Regions from separate parts of the Streptomyces sp. RFCAC02 genome, predicted to be linked through region 1. Evidence: riboswitches for the same ligand, from Rfam matches in the RefSeq annotation. Region 1 holds a riboswitch; the other holds the start of a gene.

Region 1 (11,605 bases):
CGCCGGCGGCGAGGGCGGCGCGGGCGGCGGCGGCGATCTCGTCCAGTTCCTCGGTGAAGACGGCCTCGGCGAGGGCCTGTTTGTCCGGGAACTTCCGGTAGACCGTGCCGACGCCCACCCCCGCGTGGTGCGCGACGTCGTTCAGCGTGGCGGCGAGGCCGCGCTCGGCGAAGACCTCCCGGCCGGCCGCGAGGACGCGGCGCCGGTTCCGTTCGGCGTCGCGGCGTGGCGGACGCTCCCCCGGCGGGGCGTCGTCCCCGTGCCGCGTGTGCTCGCCCATCCGCCGCCCTTCCGTCCGCGCACCGTCCGGATACAGCCTATCCGTTTCGTGGTACGGTCCCGGACCGGAAGCGGATATCGGATATCCGTATCGCGGCGGGCGGAAGGGGAACGGCGTGGAGACCGTCGTCATCACCGGCGGAACGGACGGGCTCGGCAGGGGGCTCGCGCTGCACCATCTGCGCCGGGGGGCACGCGTGTTCGCCGTCGGCAGCACACCGGCCAAGGGCGAGGCGTTCCTCGCGGAGGCCGGCACCGCGGGAGCAGGGGACCGTGCCGTCTTCCTGCGGGCCGACCTCACCTCGGTCGCCGCGGCCGGCGACCTCGTCGCCACCGTCACGCGGGCCTGCCCCGTCGTGGACCGGCTCGTCCTGTGCGCCCAGCGCTACCGGCTCACCGGCCGCCGCAGCGTCACCCCCGAGGGCTTCGAGCACAGCTTCGCGCTCGCCTACCTGAGCCGCTACGTCCTGGGCCACGGGCTGCGGCCGGTCCTGGAGGCGGCGCCCCGGCCGGTCGTGATGAACGTCGGCACCCCCGGCGTCCCGCTGGGCCGCGTCCACTGGGACGACCCGCAGCTCACCCGCCGCTACGGCGGCACGCGGGCCACGCTCCAGTCGTTCCGCGCCAACGACCTGCTCGGCGCGGCGTTCCCGCTCCTGTACCCCGGCTCGCCGGTCCGTTACATCGGCTACAACCCGGGCATGGTGGCGACCGGCATGCCGGACCACCTGCCGCAGCCGCTGCGCGCCCTGACCAAGGCGGCCTTCGCGGTGGTCGCGACATCCGTGGAGAAGGCCGTCGTCCCGATGGCACGGCTGCTGGACGACCCGCCGGACGAGCCGTTCACCGCATGGCGCGGCCGGCGCCGGCTGTCCGTCACCTCGCGGGCGTTCGACCGGCGATCGGCCCTGCGGCTGCACACGCTCACGCGGGAACTGCTCGACGGGACGACGGCGGCGGGCACACGCTGAGCCTGTCCGACGCTCGGCACACCGGAGCTGCTCGACCGGTGGGACGCGCTCCCGGGGCGGATCGGCCCCGCGCAGGCCGGCCGGGGAGGACCCGGAGTCGTGGGCGCGGGAGTGCGGCGGCAGCCGTCGGCGTGCCGCCGGGGCGGGGTGCCCCTGGCCCGGCGGCGCCCGACCGGCCGTCGTCCCGGGCCGTGGGGGTGCCCGCGGCCCGGGGCGGGCGGGTCAGCCTATTTCGGTCCAGGTGAAGGCGACTTCGTCGCCCTCGTCCAGGAGGAGCTGGCAGCCGCCGACCGTCGCCTCCGCGCCGTTGACGGTGAGCAGGTAGAAGTGGTCGGCGTCCTGCGGCCGGCCGTCGATGCTCGTCACCAGGTAGTCGTCGAACGACGCGTACCAGACGCCGTCCCAGTCGAAGCCGGCTCCGTCGGCCGCGTCGTCCAGGGCCGCGGTCGGGGTGGCGCCGGCGGTCGGGTTGGCGCCGGCGTTGGTGCCGTCGCACAGGTGCGCCGCGCCGGTCGCCGGGGTGACGGTGTGGCCGGTCGTGGTCACCTCGCCGTCGAACACCACGCCGTCGGATGCGGTGACGGTGAGGGTGACGGTGACCGGGTCGGCGGCGGCCGCCGGGCCGGCCGTGGCACCGGTGAACGCCAGCGCGGCGGTCACGACGGCGGTCAGGGCGGTTCCGGTGCGGCGGGTCAGGGGCAGGTGCATGGACGGACTCCTTCGTCGTGGTGGGGAGGACGGGTCAGTGCGTGGCGCGGCGGCGGCGTGCGACGAGGGTGGCGGCCGCTCCCGCCGCCAGCAGGGCCGCGGCCAGGCCGACGAGGGGCAGGGGGGAGCTGCCGGTGGACGCGAGGCTGCCGTCCGGGACGACACCGCCGGTGCCGCCCGTGTCCGTGCCGCCCGTCGTCGTGCCGCCGGAATCCGTCCCGCCGGTGGTCGTGCCGTCCGTGGTCGTGCCGCCGGTGTCCGTCCCGCCGGAGTCGGTGCCGCCGGTGGTCGTGCCGCCCGTACCGGTGTCGTCCGGGTCGGTGTCGTCCGGGTCGGTGTCACCCGGGTCGGTGCCGCCGGAGGTGCCGTCGTCCGGGTCCTGCGGGTCGCCCGGCTCGTCCGGGTCCTGCGGGTCGTCGGTGCCCGGGTCGCCGGACGCGCCGCCGTCCGTCTGCCCCTCGTCCGGCGTGCAGTCGATCCCGGACACGCCCGGCGTGGTCGTGGCCGGCGCGTCGATGTCGCCGAGCGGGACGCCCGCGAGGGCCGGGACGACCTGGGCGGTGGAGCGCAGCGCCATGCCGTCCGCGACCGGGTCCAGGTAGCCGACGGCGCCCCGGTCCCCGGCGGCCCCGGCGCAGCCGACCTGCATCGCGCGCAGCCAGGTGACGCCCAGGTCGGCGGCCTCGTCCCGGCCGCCGGCCACGAGGGCCTGCACGGCGAGGGCCGTCGAGTTGCTGTTGGGGACGGCGGTGGCGTTGTAGCCGAAGCCGCCGTCCTCGCCCTGCCCGTCCTCCAGCCAGTCGAGGGCGGCGTCGGTGCCGTCACTGTGCCCGGCGGCGATCAGGGCCTGGACGGCGAGCCCGGTGCTGTCGGTGTCGGAGGTGCAGCGGTCGGGGTTGCGGCGCAGCGACAGAGGGAAGCCGCCGTCGGCACACTGGGTCGAGGCGAGGAAGTCCACGGCCAAGTCGGGGAGGTCGCCGGTCCGTTCCAGGGCCAGGACGGCGAGGGACTGGGAGAACTGGTTCGACATGTCGCCGGCCGACCCGGCGTCGCTGATCCGGCCGGTGTCCTGGAGACCGGCGAGCAGCAGGGCGGTGAGGTCGAGGCCGCCGAAGTCCGACGGGTCCCGGTGCTCGGCCGCGGCGACGAGGGCGAGCTTCGCCGTGCCGCCGGCGAAGACGGTCCCGCTGTCGGGCGCGCCCCGGGTGACGTAGTCGGCGGCGTTCTCCGCGAGCCAGTCGGTCGCGGCCCGCTGGGCGTCGCCCGCGGTGCCGGTGGAGGCGAGGCCGAGGACGATGTCGGCGGTCAGGCCGTGGTCGCCCGACGCGTTGCTGCCGTCGGTGAGCTGGGCGACGGTCCAGGTCGCGGCCGCGGCGGCGGGGTCGGCGAGGTCCGGCGGCGCGTCGGCGCGGGCGGCGGTGCCCGAGCCCGCGAGCGCGGCCGAGGCGAGGAGGGCGGCGGTCAGCAGGGTGGCGGCGCGGGGCCGCTGGGGTCTGGTCATCGGATGGGTGCTTCCTTGTCGTCGGCGCCCGGTGGGACGCCGGTGGCGGTGTCGCCGGCGGCGGGTGCGCGGCCGGCGAACGTCACGGGGGTGTCGAAGGCGGCGCGCCGCGCGGCGCGGCGCAGGGTGGTGAGGACGGCGGGGCCGAGGGCGCAGACGGTGAGGACGTTGGTCACCGCCCGGCCGGTGTCCCAGCCGATGGTGGAGGTCACCAGGGTGTAGAGGAGGAAGGTGCGGAGGTTGGTGGTCCAGGGCGCCTCGGGGTCGATGGACAGGTCGGTGCCGGTGCCCGTCGCGTAGGGCCAGAACCACAGGTTCATGACGAGGCCGAAGGCGTACGCGGACACGGCGCCGTAGGCGGCGAGGAGCGCGATCTCGGCGCGGCCCGTGGGGCGGCGCGGCAGCAGCCCGGCGCCGAGCCCGACCCAGCCGGCGGCCATCATCTGGAACGGCAGCCACGGGCCGACGCCGGCCGTCAGCAGGGCGGAGGCGAACAGGGAGACGGCGCCCAGCGCGAAGCCGAACCCGGGGCCGAGGACCCGTCCGGCCAGGATGAGCAGGAAGAACACCGTCTCGATGCCGGCGGTGCCCGCGCCGAGCGGGCGGAGCGCGGCGTTGACGGCGGCCAGGACGCCGAGCAGGGCGAGCGTCCTCGGGTCGATGCCGCCCTCGGACAGCTCGGCGAGCACCAGGGCGATGACGACCGGCAGCAGCACGACGAAGAGCAGCGGCGCGTGACCGGCGTGGGCCATGGCCTGGGGCTGCGGCGGGCTCAGGAGCGGCCAGCAGAACATGGCGAGGCCGATGGCGCTCGCGACGCACAGGACGGCGCTCGCGCGGGGGCCGACCCGCAGCGCCGTGACGCGTGCCGCGCGGCGGGGCCGGGTGCCGCTCATCCGGCGGCCCCCGCCAGGGCGTCGGCCACCTGTTCGGGCGTCAGCCAGGGCTGGGGCCGCAGCACCTTGGCGACCTGGGGGGCGAAGGAGGGCGACGAGCACAGGATGTGCGCGGTCGGCCCGTCGGCGACGACGGCCCCGTCGGCGAGCACGGTGACGCGGTCGGCGGTCGCGGCGGCGAACTCCACGTCGTGCGTGGCGACGAGGACGGTGGCGCCGCCGTCGGCGAGGTCGCGGACGATCCGGCCGAAGGCGCGTTTGGCGTGGTAGTCGAGGCCCCGCGTCGGCTCGTCCAGCAGGACGGCCTTCGGCGCGGCGGTGAGCTGGACGGCGAGGACGAGGGCGAGGCGCTGCCCCTCGGACAGGTCCCTCGGGTGCCGGTCGTCCGGTACGCCGGGGGCGATGCCGTCCAGCAGGGCACGGCAGGTGCCGGGTGCGGCGGCCGACTCGGTGTCGGCCTGGGCGCACTCGTCGGCGACGGTGTGGAGGTAGAGCAGGTCGGCGGCGGACTGGGGGACGAGCCCGACGAGGGCGCGGGCCTCGTGCGGCGGGCGGCGTGCGGGGTCGGTGCCGTCCACCGCGACGCTGCCGGAGCGGCGCGGACCCGAACCCTGGAGCGCCCACAGCAGGGAGGACTTGCCCGCGCCGTTGCGTCCCATGAGGGCGGTGACCTCGCCGGCGCGCAGGGTCAGGTCGAGGGCGCGGACGGCGACGGTCGCGCCGTGGGTGACGGTCACCCTCCTGGCGTCGAGGACGGTCGCGCCCCCGCCGTACGCGGTGGCGGGCCGCGGTGGCACGAGGCCGGCGAGGCGGTCGCGGAGTTCGGGTGCCCGGCGGCGCGCGTCGCGCACGGACAGCGGCAGGGGCCGCCAGCCGGCGGCGCGGCCGAGGTGGACGACGGGCGGCGCGACGTCGCAGTCGGTCATGAGGTCGGCGGGCGTGCCGTCCCTGACGGTGCCGTCGCCGGGCAGGTGCAGCAGGCGGTCGGCGTACTGGAGGACGCGTTCCATGCGGTGCTCGGCGATCAGGACGGTGGTGCCGAGGTCGTGGACGAGCCGCAGCACGGCCGCGAGGACCTCCTCGGCGGCGGTCGGGTCGAGCGCGGAGGTCGGCTCGTCCAGGACGAGGACGGCGGGGTGGGCGGTGAGGACCGATCCGATGGCGACCCGCTGCTGCTGGCCGCCGGAGAGGGCGCGCAGCGGGCGGTGGCGGAGCGCGGCGAGGTCGAGGAGGTCGAGGGTCTCCTCGACCCGCTTGCGCATGACGTCCGGCGGGATCGCGAGCTGCTCCATGCCGTAGGCGAGTTCCTCCTCGACGGTGTCGGTGACGAAGCCGGCGAGCGGGTCCTGGCCGACGGTGCCGACGAGGTGGGCGAACTCCTGCGGCGGATGGTCCTCGGTGCCCTGCCCCGCGACCGTGACGCGCCCGGCGAGGGTGCCGCCGGTGAACCGGGGCACCAGGCCGTTGACGGCGCCGAGCAGCGTGGACTTGCCCGCGCCGGTCCGTCCGGCGACCAGGCACAGTTCGCCCTCGGACACGGTCAGGTCCACGCCGGCCAGGGCCGGGCGGGAAGCGCCGTGGTAGGTGAAGCCGACGTCCTCGAAAGTGATCACGCGGTGGCCTCCTCGGGGACGGCGGACGGCGCGGGGACGGGCGGGGGCGGGGGTGGCGTCAGGACGGCGGGCAGCAGGCCCGTCAGCACGGCGGCGACCGCGAGGGCCGACACGTCGGGCCACACCGGCGGCGCGAGCGGCGGGTTGAGGACGGCCGGATCGACGCGGTCGGCCCACAGGGCGAGCGCCGCCGCGCCGAGGCCCGAGGCGGCGGTGAGGAGTTCGGCGGCGCGCCAGCGGTCCGGGCGGTAGCCGCTGCGGCGCACCCGCCGCCCGCCGAGCGCGAACCCGGTCACGGCGACGGCGGTGCCGGCCAGCAGCATCGGCGTCCCGAGGTACGCGGGGGACGAGGCGTCGAGCAGCCCGTACAGGCCGGCCGCGATGCCGAGGAGCCCGCCGAGCACGAGGACGCCGACCAGCAGCCGCGTACGGGCCGGGGTGCCGCCGGTGCGGCCGTACCCGCGCGACGCCATGGCGGCGGCCAGGGCAAGCGCGCGGTTCAGGGCGTCCTCGAGGACGGGGACGACGATGCCGCGCAGCGCCCGGCGGCCCTTCTCGCGGGCGCCGCGCAGCCGCCGCGCCCGGCGTACCCGGCCCACGCTCTCGACGAGCTGCGGGGCGACGGTCAGCGCGACCACCACGGAGGTGCCGACCTCGTACAGGGCGCCGGGCATGGCCTTGAGCATGCGTTTGGGGTCGGCGAGGGTGTTCGCCGCGCCGACGCAGATCACCATGGCGGCCAGCCGCAGGCCGTCGTACGCGCCGCCGAGCACCTCCTCGGCCGCGACCGGGCCGAGCAGGCGCAGGCCGGTGGAGTCGGGCAAGGGGATCTCGGGCAGGGTGAGCAGGATCGTCTCCCCGCTGCCGCCGCCGAAGACGACGCGGAACAGGACGCGGGCCGCCACGATCACCCCGCCGAGGACGACGTACATGCGGAACGAGAGCGCCCAGGGCGCGTCCGTGCGCCGCCGCGCCACGACGCAGCCGGCGGCGGCGAGGAGCAGGGCGAGGAGGACGGGGTTGGTCGTGCGGCTCGCCGCGGCCGCGAGGCCGAGTGCCCACAGCCACCAGGCGCCGGGGTGCAGCGCGCGCGGCAGGAGTCGCGGTGTCATGCGGCGTCGTCCGTCCGTGCCTCGGCGGTGCGGCGCCGGCGCCTGGCGGCGAGGGCACCGCCGGCCGCGAGCGCGGCGACCAGGGCCAGCACGGCGACGGTGGCCGGGGAGGGGCCTCGCGACGACCCGTCCCGTTCGGCGCGTTCCTGTTCGAACTCCTCGTCCTCGCCGCTCCAGGCCGGGGCCTCGGAGGGGGCGGGGGCCGTGGTCCCGTCCGCGGGGGCGGGGGTCGTGGCGTCGTCGTCCGGCCCGGTCGGCCCGTCGTCCGGTGTGGCGGTGGCGTCGTCGTCCGGGGTGGGCGCGTCGTCGGGGGACGGGTCGGCGCCGGGGGCCGACGGCTGCCCGGCGGGCGGGGTGTTCCCGCCGTCGCCGTCGGAGGGGTCGGTGCCCGCGGTGGAGCCCGGGTCCGGGCCGGCGCCGGAATCCGAGCCGGACGAGCCGGAGGACGAGCCGCCGCTGCCGCCCGGCGCGGTCCCGCCGTCGTCCCCGTCGTCCCCGCCACCACCGTCCCCGCCGTCGTCCGGCACGGGACGGACCGGGGCGACACCGGGCGGCGGCGCGTCGTCCATCTCCCGGTCCAGCGAGAACGACCAGCCCTCGAACGTGCCCTCCGCCGGGGTGCGGTACGAGGCGCCGCGCTGGCTGTACGTCCAGGACCCGCCGTTCTCCGCGTGCCAGTACGACCAGTACGCCGAGGCCGGCGGGGTGTCCGTGCAGGGTTCGGCGTCCACGCCGGGGCGGCCGTTGATGCGGCAGACGAACGAGTCGCCCCACCGGCTCGTCCCGGTGATCTCGAACCCGGCGGCCCGCAGCGCGGCGAGGCCGTCGGCGGGCGCGTCCGGCGCGCAGCGCACGACCTGCCCGCCGCCCAGCTCGCGGAAGTCGACGACGACCGTCACGCCGGCGGCACCGGGGCAGAACCCGGGGGTGCCGGCCGCCGTGGGCTGCGCGGCCCGTGCGGCGGTCGGCGGCAGCAGGGCCTGCAGCAGGACGAGGAGGACGGTGAGGGCGGCGGCCCGTATCCCGACGGCGCGGGCGGCTTCGGCGCGGAGCGGCATCGCGGGCCTTTCGCTGGGGCAGGCGGACCCCGCGCGACGCCCCGGACATCGCGAAACCCCTGGCGCGCTCGTGTGGAGGAGCGGCGGCAGGGGCCGAGGGGCCGGAGGACCCAGGGCTCCACTCTGCAGACCGTGACAGTGGGAAGCAGTGCACGCGTGCGGCGAGCATTCCGGCTCGTGACGGCCCCCAGGGGCGTCACTCACGGTTGCAGGTCAGCGCCGGATTCGCACCGGCTTCCCTCGTTCGCACACGCATTCAATTGTCGGAAGCGGCCCGGACAACCGTTCGGTCGCCGGTCCGCCGCACAACTGTACGCGCCGGGTGGGCCCATGACCAGACGGTGGGGCGCAACCTCACCGGGAGTGACGACCGCGCCCGTGGCGCGGCCCGGATGTTTCACCCGGCGGCTCCCGGCCACCCGTGTCACGGAGGCGGCTGACCCGGCGGCGGGCGCGGCCACGGACGACGGGGAGGTCGACCCATGCGAGCGGTGACGATCGAGCCGGAGCGGAAGGATTCCCTGACCGTCTCCGAGCTTCCCGACCCGACCCCCGGCGAGGACGACCTGCTCGTCGAGGGCATCGCGGTCGGCGTCTGCGGGACGGACCGGGAGATCGTGACGGGCGAGTACGGCGCCGCCCCGCCGGGCAGGGACCGCCTGGTCCTCGGGCACGAGTCCTTCGGCCGGGTCAGGCGGGCGCCGCACGGCAGCGGCTTCTCCCCCGGCGACCTCGTGGCCGGCGTCGTCCGCCGCCCCGACCCCGAACCGTGCGGCGCCTGCGCCCGCGGACAGTTCGACATGTGCCGCAACGGCCGCTACACCGAGCGCGGCATCAAGGAGCGCGACGGCTACGCGGCCCAGCTCTGGACCGTCGAGGCGGCCTACGCCGTCCCGCTCGACGCCCGCCTGGCCGACGTCGGGGTCCTGCTCGAGCCGACCAGCGTCGTCGCGAAGGCCTGGGACGAGATCGAGCGGATCGGCGGCAGGGCCTGGTTCGAGCCGCGGCGCGTCCTCGTCACCGGCGCGGGGCCGATCGGCCTGCTCGGCGCCCTCCTCGGCGCGCAGCGCGGCCTGGACGTGCACGTCCTCGACCAGGTCACGGACGGCCCGAAGCCCGCGCTGGTCGAGGACCTCGGCGCCACCTACCACACGGACACGATCGACCGCGTGCTCGACGCCGTACGCCCCGACATCGTGCTGGAGGCGACCGGCGCAGGACCGCTCGTCCTCGGCGCCCTCGCCGGCGCCGGCGCGTACGGCGTCGTCTGCCTGACGGGCGTGTCCACCCCCGGCCGCGACCTGACCGTGGACGCGGGCGGCGTCAACCGCGCCCTGGTCCTCGGCAACGGCGCGGTCGTCGGCTCCGTCAACGCGCGCACCGACCACTACCGGCGCGCCGCCGACGCGCTCGGCGCGGCCGACGCCGGCTGGCTCGGCCGCCTCATCACCCGCCGCGTCCCCCTCGACCGCGCCCCCGAGGCGTACGGCGGGAAACACCCGGACGACGTGAAGGTCGTCGTCACGCTCGACGGCCCGGACGCATGACACGCCGGCTGATCGAGGACTACGCCCTGCTCGGCGACCTCCACACCGCAGCCCTGGTCGGCCTCGACGGGTCAGTCGACTGGCTGTGCCTGCCCCGCTTCGACTCCCCCGCCTGCTTCGCCGCGCTGCTGCACGACGACAGCGCGGGACACTGGCGGCTGCGCCCCGAGGGCGCCGACCGCGCCACCCGCCGCCGCTACCGCGAGGACACCCTCGTCCTGGAGACGGACTGGGAGACCCCGGACGGCACCGTGCGCGTCATCGACTTCATGCCGGTGCGCGGCGAGGCCGCCGACATCGTGCGGCTGGTCGAGGGCGTCAGTGGACGCGTGACGATGCGGATGGACCTGCGGCTGCGGTTCGACTACGGCAGCATCGTCCCGTGGATCACCCGGGAGGGCGAGGATCTGCAGGCGGTCGCCGGCCCCGACGCCGTGTGGCTGCGGACGCCCGTGTCCCTGGCGGACGAGGGCGGCGGCACCACCGCGCGGTTCACCGTGGCGGCCGGGCAGCGCGTGCCGTTCGTCCTCACCCACCGGGACTCCCACCTGCCGAGGCCGCACCCGGTCGATCCGGAGCTGGCGCTGACGGAGACGGCCGACTTCTGGCGCGGGTGGCTCAGCGGCTGCGCGTACGAGGGGCGCTGGCGCGGACCCGTACGGCGCGCCCTGATCACGCTGAAGGCCCTCACGTACGCGCCGACCGGCGGCATCGTCGCCGCCGCGACCACCTCGCTGCCCGAGCAGCTCCGCGGCCCCCGCAATTGGGACTACCGCTTCTGCTGGCTGCGGGACGCGACGTTCACGCTCCAGGCGCTGCTGGGCACCGGCTTCACCGACGAGGCCCGCGCGTGGCGGGAGTGGCTGCTGCGGGCCGCGGCCGGCGACCCGGCGGACCTGCAGATCATGTACGGCCTCGACGGCAGGCGGCGGCTGACCGAGACCTCGCTCGACTGGCTGCCGGGCTACGCGGACTCCTCACCGGTACGGATCGGGAACGCCGCGGCGGGCCAGTTCCAGCTCGACGTGTGGGGCGAGGTCCTCGACGGCCTGCACCTGGCGCGCGAGGCCGGGCTCGCGCCCATCGACAGCGCGTGGGCCGTGCAGCGCGCCCTGCTGGAGTACCTGGAGGGCAACTGGGACCGCCCCGACGACAGCCTGTGGGAGACCCGCGGCCCGCGCCGGCACTTCACGCACTCCCGGGTGATGGCGTGGGCCGGTTTCGACCGGGCGGTGCGCGCCGTGCGCACCCACAACCTGCCCGGCCCCGCCGACCGGTGGGCCGCGCTGCGCGACCGCGTGCGCGCCGAGGTGTGCGAGAAGGGCTACGACGCCGGGCGCAACACGTTCACCCGGTCGTACGGCTCGCCCGACCTGGACGCGGCGCTGCTGCTCCTGCCGCGCGTCGGGTTCCTGCCCTGGGACGACCCGCGGGTGCACGGCACGGTGCGGGCCGTCCAGAAGGAGCTGTGCGAGAACGGCCTCCTCCTGCGGTACCGCACGGAGGACGGCGGCACGGCCGACGGGCTGCCCGGCTCGGAGGGCGCGTTCCTGGCCTGCTCGTTCTGGCTGGCCGACGCCCTGCACGGCACCGGCCGCACCGCCGAGGCGGAGGAACTGTTCGAGCGGCTGCTCGGCCTGCGCAACGACGTCGGCCTGCTCAGCGAGGAGTACGACCCGCACGCCCACCGCCACCTGGGCAACACGCCACAGGCGTTCAGCATGGTCGGCCTGGTGAACACCGCCCAGCGCCTCGACGGCGCGCACACGGAGACACACACCGGGTAGCCGCCGGACGCGGACCGATCCGCCGGGGCGGCGGGGGCGGCACCCCCGCATGTCGGGATCCGGCACGTCCTTCGAGGTGATCGACTCGGTCCTGATGCCCTGACGCACCGGCACACCGACCCCGCGCCCCGCC
Region 2 (11,605 bases), 560 kb from region 1:
TCGCGGCCTGCGAGCAGGTGCACGCTCCCCCGGTCGGCGAGCGCCGCGTCGTTGTCGGGATTGATGGCGATGGCACGGTCGAGGTCCCGGAGCGCCAGGTCCTCGTGATCGGTGCGCAGATGGGCCTCACCACGGGCTGCGAGCGCGAGATCGTTGTCCGGGTCGAGTTCGATGGCCCGGTCGAGGTCGGCGAGTGCCTCGTCGTCACGGCCGGCTTCGCCGTGTTCCACACCGCGTTCGGCGAGGCGCCGGGCGTACCGCTCGATGTGGGAGCGTGCGGCCAGGGCGACGAGCTGGACCTCGTGGCTGACGGCGTGGTCGAGGTGCCGCCGGGCGATACGGGCGCGGTCGGGGTCGTCACCGGTGAGCCACTCCCCCAGCGCGTGGACGGCGCCCGCGCGGATGGCGGGCAGCGGACTGGCGAGGGCCGAGCGGATGTCGTCGGTCAGGCCGTCCGGGGCCTGGGGGCGGTGGGGATTGCGGGCGAGCCAGAGGGTGCCCTCGGCACGGGAGAGCCAGCGTTGGGGTGTCTGCCGGCCGCTGTGGGACTGGACGTAGGCGTAGGCGTGCTCGTAGGCGTCGTCCACGGAGATCAGGCCGTCGTGGTCGGTGTCGGCGGCTCCGGTGCGCAGCCCGTCGATGAGGCCGGCGGTGAAGACGGACGGGGCCGCCTCGTCCGTGCCGGGGCGCGGCTCGCCCTCGAAGGAGTACTCCGTGGCGCGGGACGCGGTCAGGACGACCCGGCCGCGTCCCGGGGAGGCGAGACGCCGCTGCAGGTCGAGGCCGCCGTCGCCCTTGGCGCCGCCGGCGAACGCGCCGCTGAAGCAGCAGTCCAGCATCAGCACCTGGCTCCTGGCGCGGCAGTCGTCGAGCTGTTCGAGGACCCAGCCGGACTCGACTCCGGTGGCCGGGAGACGCGTCCTGCGGGTGTCGGTGGCGGCGAAGTACAGGCGGTTGCGGGCGTCCAGCAGGCCGTGGCAGGACAGGTGGATCACGACCAGCTCGGACGGCTTGCGGCCGTCGAGGAAGTCCAGCAGGCCCATCCGCATCTCGTGGGCCGTCGGGTCGGACAGCACGGTCACGCCGAACCCGCCGATGGCCGGATCGCCCAGCACACCGGCCAGTTCCTCCGCGTCCCGCGCCGGCGACCGCAGCCCGTCCAGCGTGCCGTCCTCGTACCGCGACACCGCCACGACCAGCGCCGACCGCGCCCCCGACCACGCCGCCCCCACGGCTCCCCCACTACCCACGTGCTGTCGCCTCTCCCCCCGTGTCCCGCGCCCCCGCCACCATCCCCCATCATCGGACACCCGCAGCACAGAATCAGGCAACCACTGACGCCACTTCGGTGCCCTGCCACGACATGGCCGGACGCCGGGACGGTGCACCGCGTCAGGGGACGAGGCGTTGGAGCAGGCCCCAGGTGAACTCCGCGACGACGTGCCGCCGTCCGCCCGACACGGTCGGTGCCTCGAACGCCAGGCGCCACCGGGTGGGCGCCGACCCCTCCATCGGCCGCGCCGGCGCGAAGGCACGCGCCACCTCGTCCGTCGTGCACGACCAGGGGTGCAGGTCGTCCACCGTGCGCAGCGGCGGCGCCGGCCGGCCGGGGGCGCGGACGAGCTGTTCGAGCCATACGCCGCCGCCCGGCGCCGTGAGGACCTCGAACCGCAGGTCCGGCCACAGCGGCAGCGGCCAGCGGTACGCCTCGCTCCGCAGGTCGCCCACCTGTCGGACCACCGTGGACTCGGGGGCGCCGAGCGCCGAACGGTAGCGCGCCAGGGCGCCGGGCGCGCGCCGTGCGCGGGCCATCGCCTGCCAGCGGCGGTTGGCCTCGCGCATGCCGCCGCGCCCGACGCCGAGCGCGCGCAGGGCGTCCTCCACCCGGCCGGGCTGGAAGTCGGCCATGCGGCGCAGCAGGACGAGCTGGAGGTCGAGGGGCGTCACGCGGCGGATTGTGCCAGGTCCCGAGCGTCCCGAGCGTCGGGACAGGACGGGCCGGGCGACGGGGAGGCCGCGTCGCGACCGGGCGCGGCCGGCTCTCCCCTCGGGACGTTCATTCAGGAACCGACCTTTCCGCTACCTCACCTACGTTCGGTCCCGCAAGCCGGAACACCAGCGAGAGGCAGCATGCGATGATCGGACGGACCAGCACCGCCCCCGACGGCTACACCTCCGTCGCCCCCTGGGTCGCCACCGACGACACCGGCGCCTTCCTCGACTTCGTCACCCGGGCGTTCGGCGGCCGGGAACTGGCGCGGGTCGCCACCGAGGACGGCGCGATCGGGCACGGCGAGATCCGCGTCGGCGACACCGTCGTCCTGGCCTTCGACCGGCACGCGGACTGGCCCGTGATGCCGAGCCTGCTGCGGGTGTTCGTCCCCGACGCGGACGAGGCGTTCGCCCGCGCGCTCGAGTCCGGCGCACACGTCGTCACACCGCTCGGGGACAACGCGTTCGGGCAGCGCGGCGGGCGCGTCAGGGACCCGTTCGGGAACATCTGGTGGGTGACCTGCCACGTCGAGGACGTCGCCCCGGAGGAGATGTGGCGACGCCTCCAGCAGCCGGCGTACGCGGAGAACATGCGCGTGGCGCAGGCGACACTCGACGCAGAACTGTCCGGCCGCACGACAGGCCACAGCAGCACCCCCGTCGAGCCGGCCGGCTGAGCGGTCCCGCAGGTACGTGGCCATCCGCTGCCCTGGTGGCTACGGTCGCGGCGCGGCGTGACCGCCGTTCCCGCGCGGGTGCCCGTCCGGTGTGCGGGTGCCCGCGCCATCCGCATGATGGACGTTCCGTGCCGCTCGTCCGGGGTGTCGCCTACGCTCGCCGACGCAGCTGGTTCGCCCCGTCAGCCAGGCGGGAGGCGTCGCAAGAGGGAACCCGGTGGGAATCCGGGACTGCCCCGCAGCGGTGAGCGGGAACGACCGCCGTCATACGCACTGGGTCCACGGCCCGGGAAGCGACGGCCAGTAGGTGTCCTCCTGACACGAGGACGTGCCCGCGAGTCCGAAGACCTGCCACCTGCCCGTGCGCGACCACTCGCGCGCGGACATCCCGGTGACCTCGAGGGCGGGTCGGCGTACACACCGTGCGGGCACGTGCCGCCCGGTCCGCCACCCCTTCGCGTCCTCGTCCCGTCGCCGGGATCCCAGGGATTCATCTCGCGAAGGAGATCTCCGTGACCAGCAAGCCCGCAGCCGCGGCAGCACGGGCCACCGTGCACGGCTACCCCCGCCAGGGTCAGCACCGGGAACTCAAGAAGGCCGTCGAGGGCTACTGGAAGGGCCGGGTCAGCGCCGACGCCCTCCACGCGACGGCCGCCGGCCTGCGCCGTGCCGCCCGGGGGCAGCTCGCCGACGCCGGCGTCGATGAGATCCCCACCGGCGACTTCTCGTACTACGACCACGTCCTGGACACCACCGTCATGGTGGGCGCGATCCCGGACCGGCACCGGGACGCCGTCGCCGCCGACCCGCTCGACGGCTACTTCGCGATGGCCCGCGGCACGCAGGACGTGGCGCCGCTGGAGATGACCAAGTGGTTCGACACCAACTACCACTACCTTGTCCCCGAACTGGGTCCCGACACCGTCTTCACGGCCGACTCCGCCAAGCAGGTCGCCGAGCTGACGGAGGCCGTCGCCCAGGGCCTCACCGCACGGCCCGTGCTGGTCGGCCCGGTCACCTACCTGCTGCTCGCCAAGCCGGCGCCCGGCGTGGCCGCGGACTTCGAGCCCCTGACCCTCCTCGACCGCCTGCTGCCCGTGTACGCCGAGGTCCTCGCCGACCTCCGCGCGGCGGGCGCCACGTGGGCGCAGGTGGACGAGCCCGCCCTCGTCCAGGACCGCACCCCCGCCGAACTGGCCGCCGCCGAACGCGCCTACCGCGTCCTCGGCGGCCTGACCGACCGCCCGAAGCTGCTGGTCGCCTCCTACTTCGACCGCCTGGGCGACGCCCTGCCCGTCCTCGCCAAGGCCCCCGTCGAGGGACTGGCCCTGGACTTCACCGGGGCAGCCGCCGCGAACCTGGACGACCTGGCCGCCGTCGGCGGACTGCCCGGGAAACGCCTGGTCGCCGGTGTGGTCGACGGCCGCAACGTCTGGATCAACGACCTGCGGCGGTCGCTGTCCACGCTCGGCACCCTCCTCGGCCTCGCCGACCGGGTAGACGTGTCGTCGTCCTGCTCGCTGCTGCACGTTCCCCTCGACGCGGCGGCGGAGAAGGACATCGAGCCGGGCATCCTCCGCTGGCTCGCCTTCGCCCGCCAGAAGACCACCGAGATCGTCACCCTCGCCAGGGGCCTCGCCCACGGCACCGACACGATCGCCGCCGCCCTCGCCGCGAACCGGGCCGACCTCACCGCCCGCGCCGCCTCCCCCATCACCCGCGACCCGGCCGTGCGCGCCCGCGCCGGATCGGTCACGGTCGCCGACACGCGCCGCCCGCAGCCGTACGCCGAACGGGCCGCAGCCCAGCGCGCCCACCTCGCGCTGCCCCCGCTGCCGACGACAACGATCGGCTCGTTCCCGCAGACCGGCGAACTGCGCACCGCCCGCGCCGACCTGCGCGCCGGCCGCATCGACACCGCGCGCTACGAGGAGCGGATCAGGGCGGAGATCCGCGAGGTCGTCGCCTTCCAGGAGCGGGCCGGTCTCGACGTCCTCGTGCACGGTGAAGCCGAACGCAACGACATGGTCCAATACTTCGCCGAACAGCTGACCGGCTACCTCGCGACGCGGCACGGCTGGGTCCAGTCGTACGGCACCCGTTACGTGCGCCCCCCGATCCTCGCGGGCGACATCTCCCGCCCCGAACCGATGACGGTGCGCTGGACGACGTACGCGCAGTCCCTCACCGAGCGCCCGGTCAAGGGCATGCTCACCGGGCCGGTCACCATGCTGGCCTGGTCGTTCGTACGCGACGACCAGCCGCTCGCCGACACCGCCCGCCAGGTCGCCCTCGCCCTGCGCGACGAGGTGAACGACCTGGAGGCGGCCGGCACTTCCGTCATCCAGGTGGACGAGCCCGCGCTGCGGGAGACGCTTCCGCTGCGCGCCGCCGACCGTCCCGCGTACCTGGCCTGGGCGACCGAGGCGTTCCGCCTGACCACCGCCGGGGTCCGTGCGGCGACGCAGATCCACACGCACATGTGCTACGCGGAGTTCGGCGACATCGTGCGGGCCATCGACGACCTGGACGCGGACGTGATCAGCCTGGAGGCGGCCCGCTCGCACATGCAGGTCGCCCGCGAACTGGCCGCCCACGGCTACCCGCGCGAGGCAGGTCCCGGCGTCTACGACATCCACTCCCCCCGCGTACCGAGCGCGGAGGAGGCCGCCGCCCTGCTGCGCACCGGCCTCGACGCGATCCCGGCCGACCGGCTGTGGGTCAACCCCGACTGCGGCCTGAAGACACGCGGTTGGCCGGAGACACGGGAATCACTGCACAACCTGGTGAAGGCCGCCCACACGGTCCGCGCGGAACTTCCGGATCACTGACCACCCCCACCACCAGGCCGCCGCCCGCCCCGCCGGACCAGTTGAGCCCGGCGGGGCGGGCGGCGGTCGCTGCGGGTGGGACCAGTCCGGGGCGCGTTGTGTGCGGATGAGTGAGAGTCGTGTCAGGCCGTCAGTGGCTGGGCTTGCCGTGACCAGGTCGGTTCCGGTTCGACGGACCGGCAGGCGCCGGCCCGGAGCCGCAGCGCCTCGCACAGCGCGGTCTCGAACGCCGCGTACTGCGCCGGACGCAGGCCGAACAGGTCGCCGCCGGGACGGACCCGGCGACGGCCCGCAGCCGGGCCGGGCTCGGCGTCGCCACCGGCGACCGCGCCGGCGTCGACGCGGCGATGGAGGAGTTCCTCCGGCTGTACTACGGCCCTGGACGGTGAGAACCGGCCACCGATGCCCGCCGGTGCCGCCAACGTGCGGTGTTCACTCGGAGCGCGGTCGTGGCGCGTTCCGTGCCGAGGGTTCCGTGAACGGAAGGACCAGGCGGGACGGGTGTGCCGCGTCGCGGTAGATCTTGTGGGTCACGGGGCGGCCCACCGGCAGGTGGAACGCGTCCGGCGGCAGCAGCGCGTTGTGCGCGTCGGCCAGGGGCTCGTCGTTCGACAGTTCCGCCACCAGGCGGTGTCCCGGCAGCAGGGTCGCCGCGAACGGATAGAGCCGCAGCACGTACTCCTCGATCGCCCCCGGCTCCACCGGCACCGCCCGCGTGTGCGGGTGGTACGGGTCGCCCTCGGTGGTGCGCTCCGTGTCGAGTTCGCGGTGGGACGCCTTGAGGTAGCCGCTGGTGATGAGCTGCCGGCCGCCGCCCGGTGCCTCGTCCCACAGGCGCAGGATGAAGTTGGTGTCGTCCTGGTCGATCTCGGCGAACAGGTGCGCCGCGCCGCTGCCGATCAGTTCGGTGGGGGCGTCGAACGGCTCGGTGCGCCAGGAGAGCACCTGGACCGTGTCGGTGACGGTGAGCGGCGCCTGGTAGAAGCCGTCGGGCGCGGCGTGCTCGGCGCCCATGTGCTCCGGCTCGAAGGACAGCCTGTGGCGCGGCCGCAGGTGCAGGGACCGGTACGCGATCTCCTTCGGGGGCCACTGCGCCGCCGTGACGACCTCGCGCGAGCCCTCCACGAAGACGCTGACGGCAGGCTCGTCCATGATCCCGTTGTCGACGCCCTTGAGCCAGTACTCGTACCAGCGGAACATCTTGTCGTGCTCCTCGATCCAGGGGCGCGACTGCATCGGCGGGTAGGAGCCGATGTCCAGCTTCTTCGGCCCCTTGAGCACGTCGAACAGCTCGATGTGGCCGTCGACCGTCCAGCCGCGGCCCTGGTCGATCTGCAGATAGACCGGTATGTCGATGTTCCGGGCGAGGTTGACCGGGTTGCGCTCCTCGTACCAGTCGCCGTCGAGGGGGTTCAGCACGATGTCGAACCAGAACTCGCGGTTCTTCGGGTATTTCAGCACATGGACGAGGTTCGGCCACGCCGCCACGTCCGGGTCGGCCAGCCGCTCGTCGACGCGTCTCCGCAGCTCCTCGGGGCTGTGCACCGCCTGCATGCGGGACCTGACGTCGGTGTGCGCGATGCCGGAGTCGCCGCCGCGTCCCTCGCGCGCGGCACGCGGCATGAACCACATGATCCCGCCGTGGTACGTCGTCTCGTAGAAGTCGAAGTGCCCCCCGCTGACGAAGACGGCCTTCAGGTGCGGCGGGCGCTCGGCCGCGGCGAGCACCTGCATGGAGCCGAAGTACGAGATGCCGATCATGCCGACGTTGCCGTCGCACCACGGCTGGGCGGCGACCCACTCGACCACGTCGTACAGGTCCCGGCCCTGGGGCACGCCGCCCGCGTTGTAGTTGCCGATCATGACGCCGCCCGAGTCGCCCGTGCCGCGCATGTCGCCGATGACGTGGACGTAGCCCTCCCGCACGACGCGGGCGATGTCGCCGGCCTCGATGCAGCCGTCCCACATCGGGCTCGGCCTGCGCTGCGGCGGTGTGGTGAGGGCGAGGGCCTGCAGTTCCTTGCCGTAGGCGCTCATCGCGATCAGGGCGGGGCGCGGCGTGTCGTCCAGGCCGTGGTAGGCGTCCAGGGCGAGTTCGACGCCGTCGCGCATCGGCGCCCGCAGGTCCTTGCGGACGGCGATGGTCCGCTCGCCCGCCCGTATCGTCCGGAGGTCGGTCATGATCGGTGACTCCTGTGCTGCGCGGTCCTGTTGTGCTGCATGCGGTAGCCGTGCAGCGAGGTGAAGAACGGTGACGGTTCGAGCGTCGGGTCGCCCGTGTAGCCGAGCGCGGCCGCGACGGGCGCGAAGGGGGAGTACGGCGAGTCCGTCTCCCGCGGCCCGGCCTCCAGGCAGGCGCGGGCGGCGGCGGCGATGCGGCGTTCGGCGTCGAGGCTGTGGGTGAGGGCTTCCCGGGCCTGCGCCTCGTCGAGTTCGACGCCGTACGGGGTGCCGTCCGCGCGGCGGTAGGGGTGCCCGAGGTAGAGGTTCAGCGGGCGGATCTCGTCGCGGAGGTGTTCGAGGCCGGCGCGGTAGGCCGCCGGGTCGGTGTAGCCGGGGAAGCCGTTGGCGGCTCCGTGGACCTGTACGGCGTCGCCGGTGAACGCGGCGCGCCGGCCGTCGATGACGTAGGCGACCGAGCCGGGGGTGTGGCCCGGGAGGGCGTGCACGGAGACGGTGATGCCGCCGCCGAGGGAGAGGGTCTCGCCGCCCCTGACGAGCAGGGTGGGTTCCATCTCGCCGGAGATGACGGCGTCCGCCGCCGCCGCGACCCGGGCCTCTCCCCCGGGATCGCGCAGGTACCGGCCGCGTCCCGCGCGGTACTCCGCCACGTGGGCCTGCCGTGAGCGGAGCATCGGCGCGTCGGCCTCGTGGATGACGACCCGCGCGCGCCGGCCGGTGAGTTCCCACAGGGCGTGCGCCCCGCCGATGTGGTCGATGTGCCCGTGCGTGAGCAGGATCCACCGCACGTCCTCGACGCGGCGCCCGATCGCCGCGAGGGCCGGGACGATGCCCTCGGCGGGCGACGACGCGATCCCGGTGTCGACGATCGCCGGCTCGGGCGCGTCGATGAAGAAGCTGTACAGACCGAAGCGGCCCCACGGCGAGACCACGGGGTGGACGGTGCCTTCCGGCGTCATGGCCCTCTCTCCTGACTCGTGCCCGGTCCTCGTCAGTGCCCGGCGAGGAAGTCGCGGGTGGCGGCGAAGACCTCGCGGAACTCGGGGATGTGCGGGAAGTTCTGGACGAATCCGTGGTTCGCCCCGGCGACGCGGCGCACGACCGCCGGCACGCCGGCCTCCCGCAGCCGGCGGGCGTACAGCTCGCCCTCGTCGCGCAGCGGGTCGAACTCGGCGGTGACGACGAGCGCGGGCGGCAGCCCGGCGAGGTCGGCCCGCTTGACCGGGGAGACGAGCGGGTCGGCGGGGTCGGCGCCGCTGTCGAGGTAGAAGGCGTTGAACGGCGCGAGGCCGGCCGTCTCCAGCCCGTAGCCGACGGCGTTCTCGCGCAGCGACGGGTAGCGGTCGGTGTCGAAGTCCAGGTCGAGGGACGGGTAGTAGAGGATCTGGTGGGTGATCCCGCCGAAGCCCTCGTCGTACGCCCCGGCCGCGACGGCGGCGGCGAAGTTCCCGCCGGAGCTGTCCCCGGCGACGGCCAGGGTGGCGCCGTCCCAGCCGAGGAGCCGGCCGCCCTCGGCGGCGGCCCAGCGCACGACGGCGTGGCAGTCGTCGAGCCCGGCGGGGAAGGGGGCCTCGGGCGCGCGGCGGTAGCCCACGGAGACGACCTTGAGCCCGGTCTCCGCCGCCAGTGAGCGTGCCACGTGGTCGTGGGTCTCCAGGCTGCCGAGGAAGAAGGCGCCGCCGTGGAAGTACACGAGCAGGCCGTGGCGGTCGGCGGCGGTCGGCGTGTAGATCCGTACCGGCACGTCGCCGGATGCGGTCCGCGCGGTCGTGTCCGCCACGGCGTGCAGCGGGCGGCGTTCCCCCTCGGGGGTGACGTGCGCCTCCTCGGCGGCGCGCAGGGCGGCCGGGTCGAGCGGGCCGCCGGGCGGGGCGGGCAGGGCGGCGATGAACGCGGCGATCTCGGGGTGCAGCGGCATGACGACGTCACTCCTTCACGGCGGCGGCCGCGGGCCGCTGGCCGGGGAAGACCTCGTCGATCTCGTCCTCGGTCCAGCCCTGGCGGGAGACGGCCTGCAGCGTGTCGGTCACGGGTTTGCGGGTGGCCTGGTACCGGGCGAGGGCTTCGGTCACGGACGCGGCGTCGCGCAGGGCGTCGGCGAGCGCGCCCGCGTCCTCGATGGCCGAGTTCGCGCCCTGGCCCTGGTGGTGGAGCATCGAGTGGGCGGCGTCGCCGACAAGGACGACGGAGTCCGAGTGCCAGGTGTCGATGGGGTCGATGTCGTACACGGCGCGGATGTTGACGGTGTCCATGTCGAGGCCGCGCGTGATGCGCACGAGGCGTTCGTCGAAGCCGCGGACCGTCCGCAGCAGGTCGTCCTTGGTGACGCTGGGCGTCCAGGTGCCGTCCGGGCACAGGGCGGTGATGTCGAACGACACCTGGTTGCGGTGCCGGAGCGGCAGCAGGTAGACCTTCGTCCCCCTGCCGATGTACATGCGGAGGTTGTCGTCGGCGACCATGCCGTGGGCGTCGTCCAGGGAGATGACGGCGCGGTAGGCGTGCTCGCCGGAGAACACCGGCCCCTTGTCGCTGAACAGCCGCTGCCGCACGACCGACTTGATGCCGTCGGCGCCCACGACGAGGTCCGCGTCGACGGTCCTGCCGTCCGCGAAGACGAGGGTGGCGCCGTCGCCCCTGTCCTCGACGGCCCGGAGCCTGTGGCCGAGGTGGAGGACGCCCTCGGGCAGCACGCCCAGGAGGGCGTCGATGAAGTCGCCGCGGTGGATCAGGTGGGTGCGGGTCTGATCCCCGTCCGCGGGCCAGGTCTCCTTCGTGATCGGCTCACCGGTCGCGGTGAGGATCTCGAAGTACTCGCTGGGCGAGCTGACGCGGTCGATCGCGTCGAAGATGCCCCACTGGCGGAACCGGTTGATGGTGGCGGGACGCAGGCCGATGCCGGCGCCGACCTCGCGGATCCGGTTCGCCTGCTCGTAGACGTCGACGCGCGCACCCAGCAGGCCCAGGGCCTTGGCCGCCGCGGCGCCGCCGTATCCGGCGCCGACGATCGCGACCTTCAGGTTTTTCAGGTCCGAGGAGTGCATGGTTCGGTCTCTCTCACTTCTGGATGGTCAGGAAGCCGGCGGGGTTGTCGACGAAGACGGTCCGGATGGCGGCCTCGTCCAGACCGGCCGCGCGCAGGTCGGGGATGAGCTCGTCGAAGAGGTAGTTGACGGTGTGGCCCTCGACGCCCGGCCAGCCGAGCGGGCTGCAGTTGGCGTCGGCGGAGGCGAGGACCTGCCCCAGGCGGCGGCCCCCGTCGATGAACCGCAGGAAGTGGTCGAGGCGTTCCTTGCGCGGCCGTGCCCAGAACGGCGGGTCGGGCAGCTCGGTCTCGTAGCCGAACGTGTCGAAGCCGATGCGGCCGCCCTGCTCGGCGATCCAGACGTCGCGCGTGCGCTCGGCGTTCACGCCGTCGTCCACGTGCCCGAACAGCACGCGGTCCAGCGGCAGGCCCTCCTCCTCGAAGATCGCGACGGCGTTCTCGGCGTCGATCGCGAGGTGGGTGAGGATCGGTACGCCCGTGGTGAGCGAGGCGCGGGCCGCTGCGCGGTAGATGCGCTTGTCGAGCTCCGTCATGCGGCCGCCGCGGCTCACGCCGACCTTGATGACGCCGGCGAGGCTGCCGGTGCCGCCGATACCGACGGTGATCTCGTGGACGAACTGCCGCGTGAGGTAGTCGACCTCGGCGCGCGCGAAGTGCGGCAGCGCGGTGTCGCCGCCGACGAAGCCGGTGCAGGCGACGATGTGGACGCCCGTCTTCGCGGACAGGGACCGGTAGTGGTCGACGTCACGGCCGTTGCAGATGCCGGTCACGTCGACGAGGGTGCCGCCGCCGAGTTCGTGGAACCTGCGCAGCTTGGGGACAGTCTCCTCGTAGCGCTGCTCGGGGGTCTTCCACCACGTGGTGTCCAGCTCGGAGCCGGG

The links. Region 1 has a riboswitch for cobalamin ahead of EMA09_RS29085 (hypothetical protein). Riboswitches for the same ligand answer to the same signal wherever they lie in the genome.
Region 2: another riboswitch for cobalamin. It lies ahead of metE (5-methyltetrahydropteroyltriglutamate--homocysteine S-methyltransferase); the one in region 1 lies ahead of EMA09_RS29085 (hypothetical protein).

Annotation. Positions count from the first base shown of each region.
Region 1 covers NZ_SAUH01000001.1:4,432,721-4,444,325, reverse strand. The annotation lists gene EMA09_RS20650 (TetR/AcrR family transcriptional regulator) at 1-280, opposite strand, end outside; gene EMA09_RS20645 (SDR family NAD(P)-dependent oxidoreductase) at 396-1,250, shown strand; gene EMA09_RS20640 (DUF4430 domain-containing protein) at 1,473-1,958, opposite strand; gene EMA09_RS20635 (prenyltransferase/squalene oxidase repeat-containing protein) at 1,993-3,459, opposite strand; gene EMA09_RS20630 (ECF transporter S component) at 3,456-4,355, opposite strand; gene EMA09_RS20625 (ABC transporter ATP-binding protein) at 4,352-5,968, opposite strand; gene EMA09_RS20620 (CbiQ family ECF transporter T component) at 5,965-7,080, opposite strand; gene EMA09_RS29085 (hypothetical protein) at 7,077-8,138, opposite strand; cobalamin riboswitch at 8,281-8,431, opposite strand; gene EMA09_RS20610 (glucose 1-dehydrogenase) at 8,621-9,685, shown strand; gene EMA09_RS20605 (glycoside hydrolase family 15 protein) at 9,682-11,472, shown strand.
Region 2 covers NZ_SAUH01000001.1:4,987,779-4,999,383, reverse strand. The annotation lists gene EMA09_RS28705 (tetratricopeptide repeat protein) at 1-1,250, opposite strand, end outside; gene EMA09_RS23080 (hypothetical protein) at 1,393-1,908, opposite strand; gene EMA09_RS23075 (VOC family protein) at 2,136-2,669, shown strand; cobalamin riboswitch at 2,840-3,023, shown strand; gene metE (5-methyltetrahydropteroyltriglutamate--homocysteine S-methyltransferase) at 3,182-5,500, shown strand; gene EMA09_RS28495 (hypothetical protein) at 5,623-5,922, opposite strand; gene EMA09_RS23060 (CocE/NonD family hydrolase) at 5,933-7,681, opposite strand; gene EMA09_RS23055 (MBL fold metallo-hydrolase) at 7,678-8,640, opposite strand; gene EMA09_RS23050 (alpha/beta hydrolase) at 8,673-9,599, opposite strand; gene EMA09_RS23045 (NAD(P)/FAD-dependent oxidoreductase) at 9,607-10,722, opposite strand; gene EMA09_RS23040 (phosphotriesterase) at 10,736-11,605, opposite strand, start outside.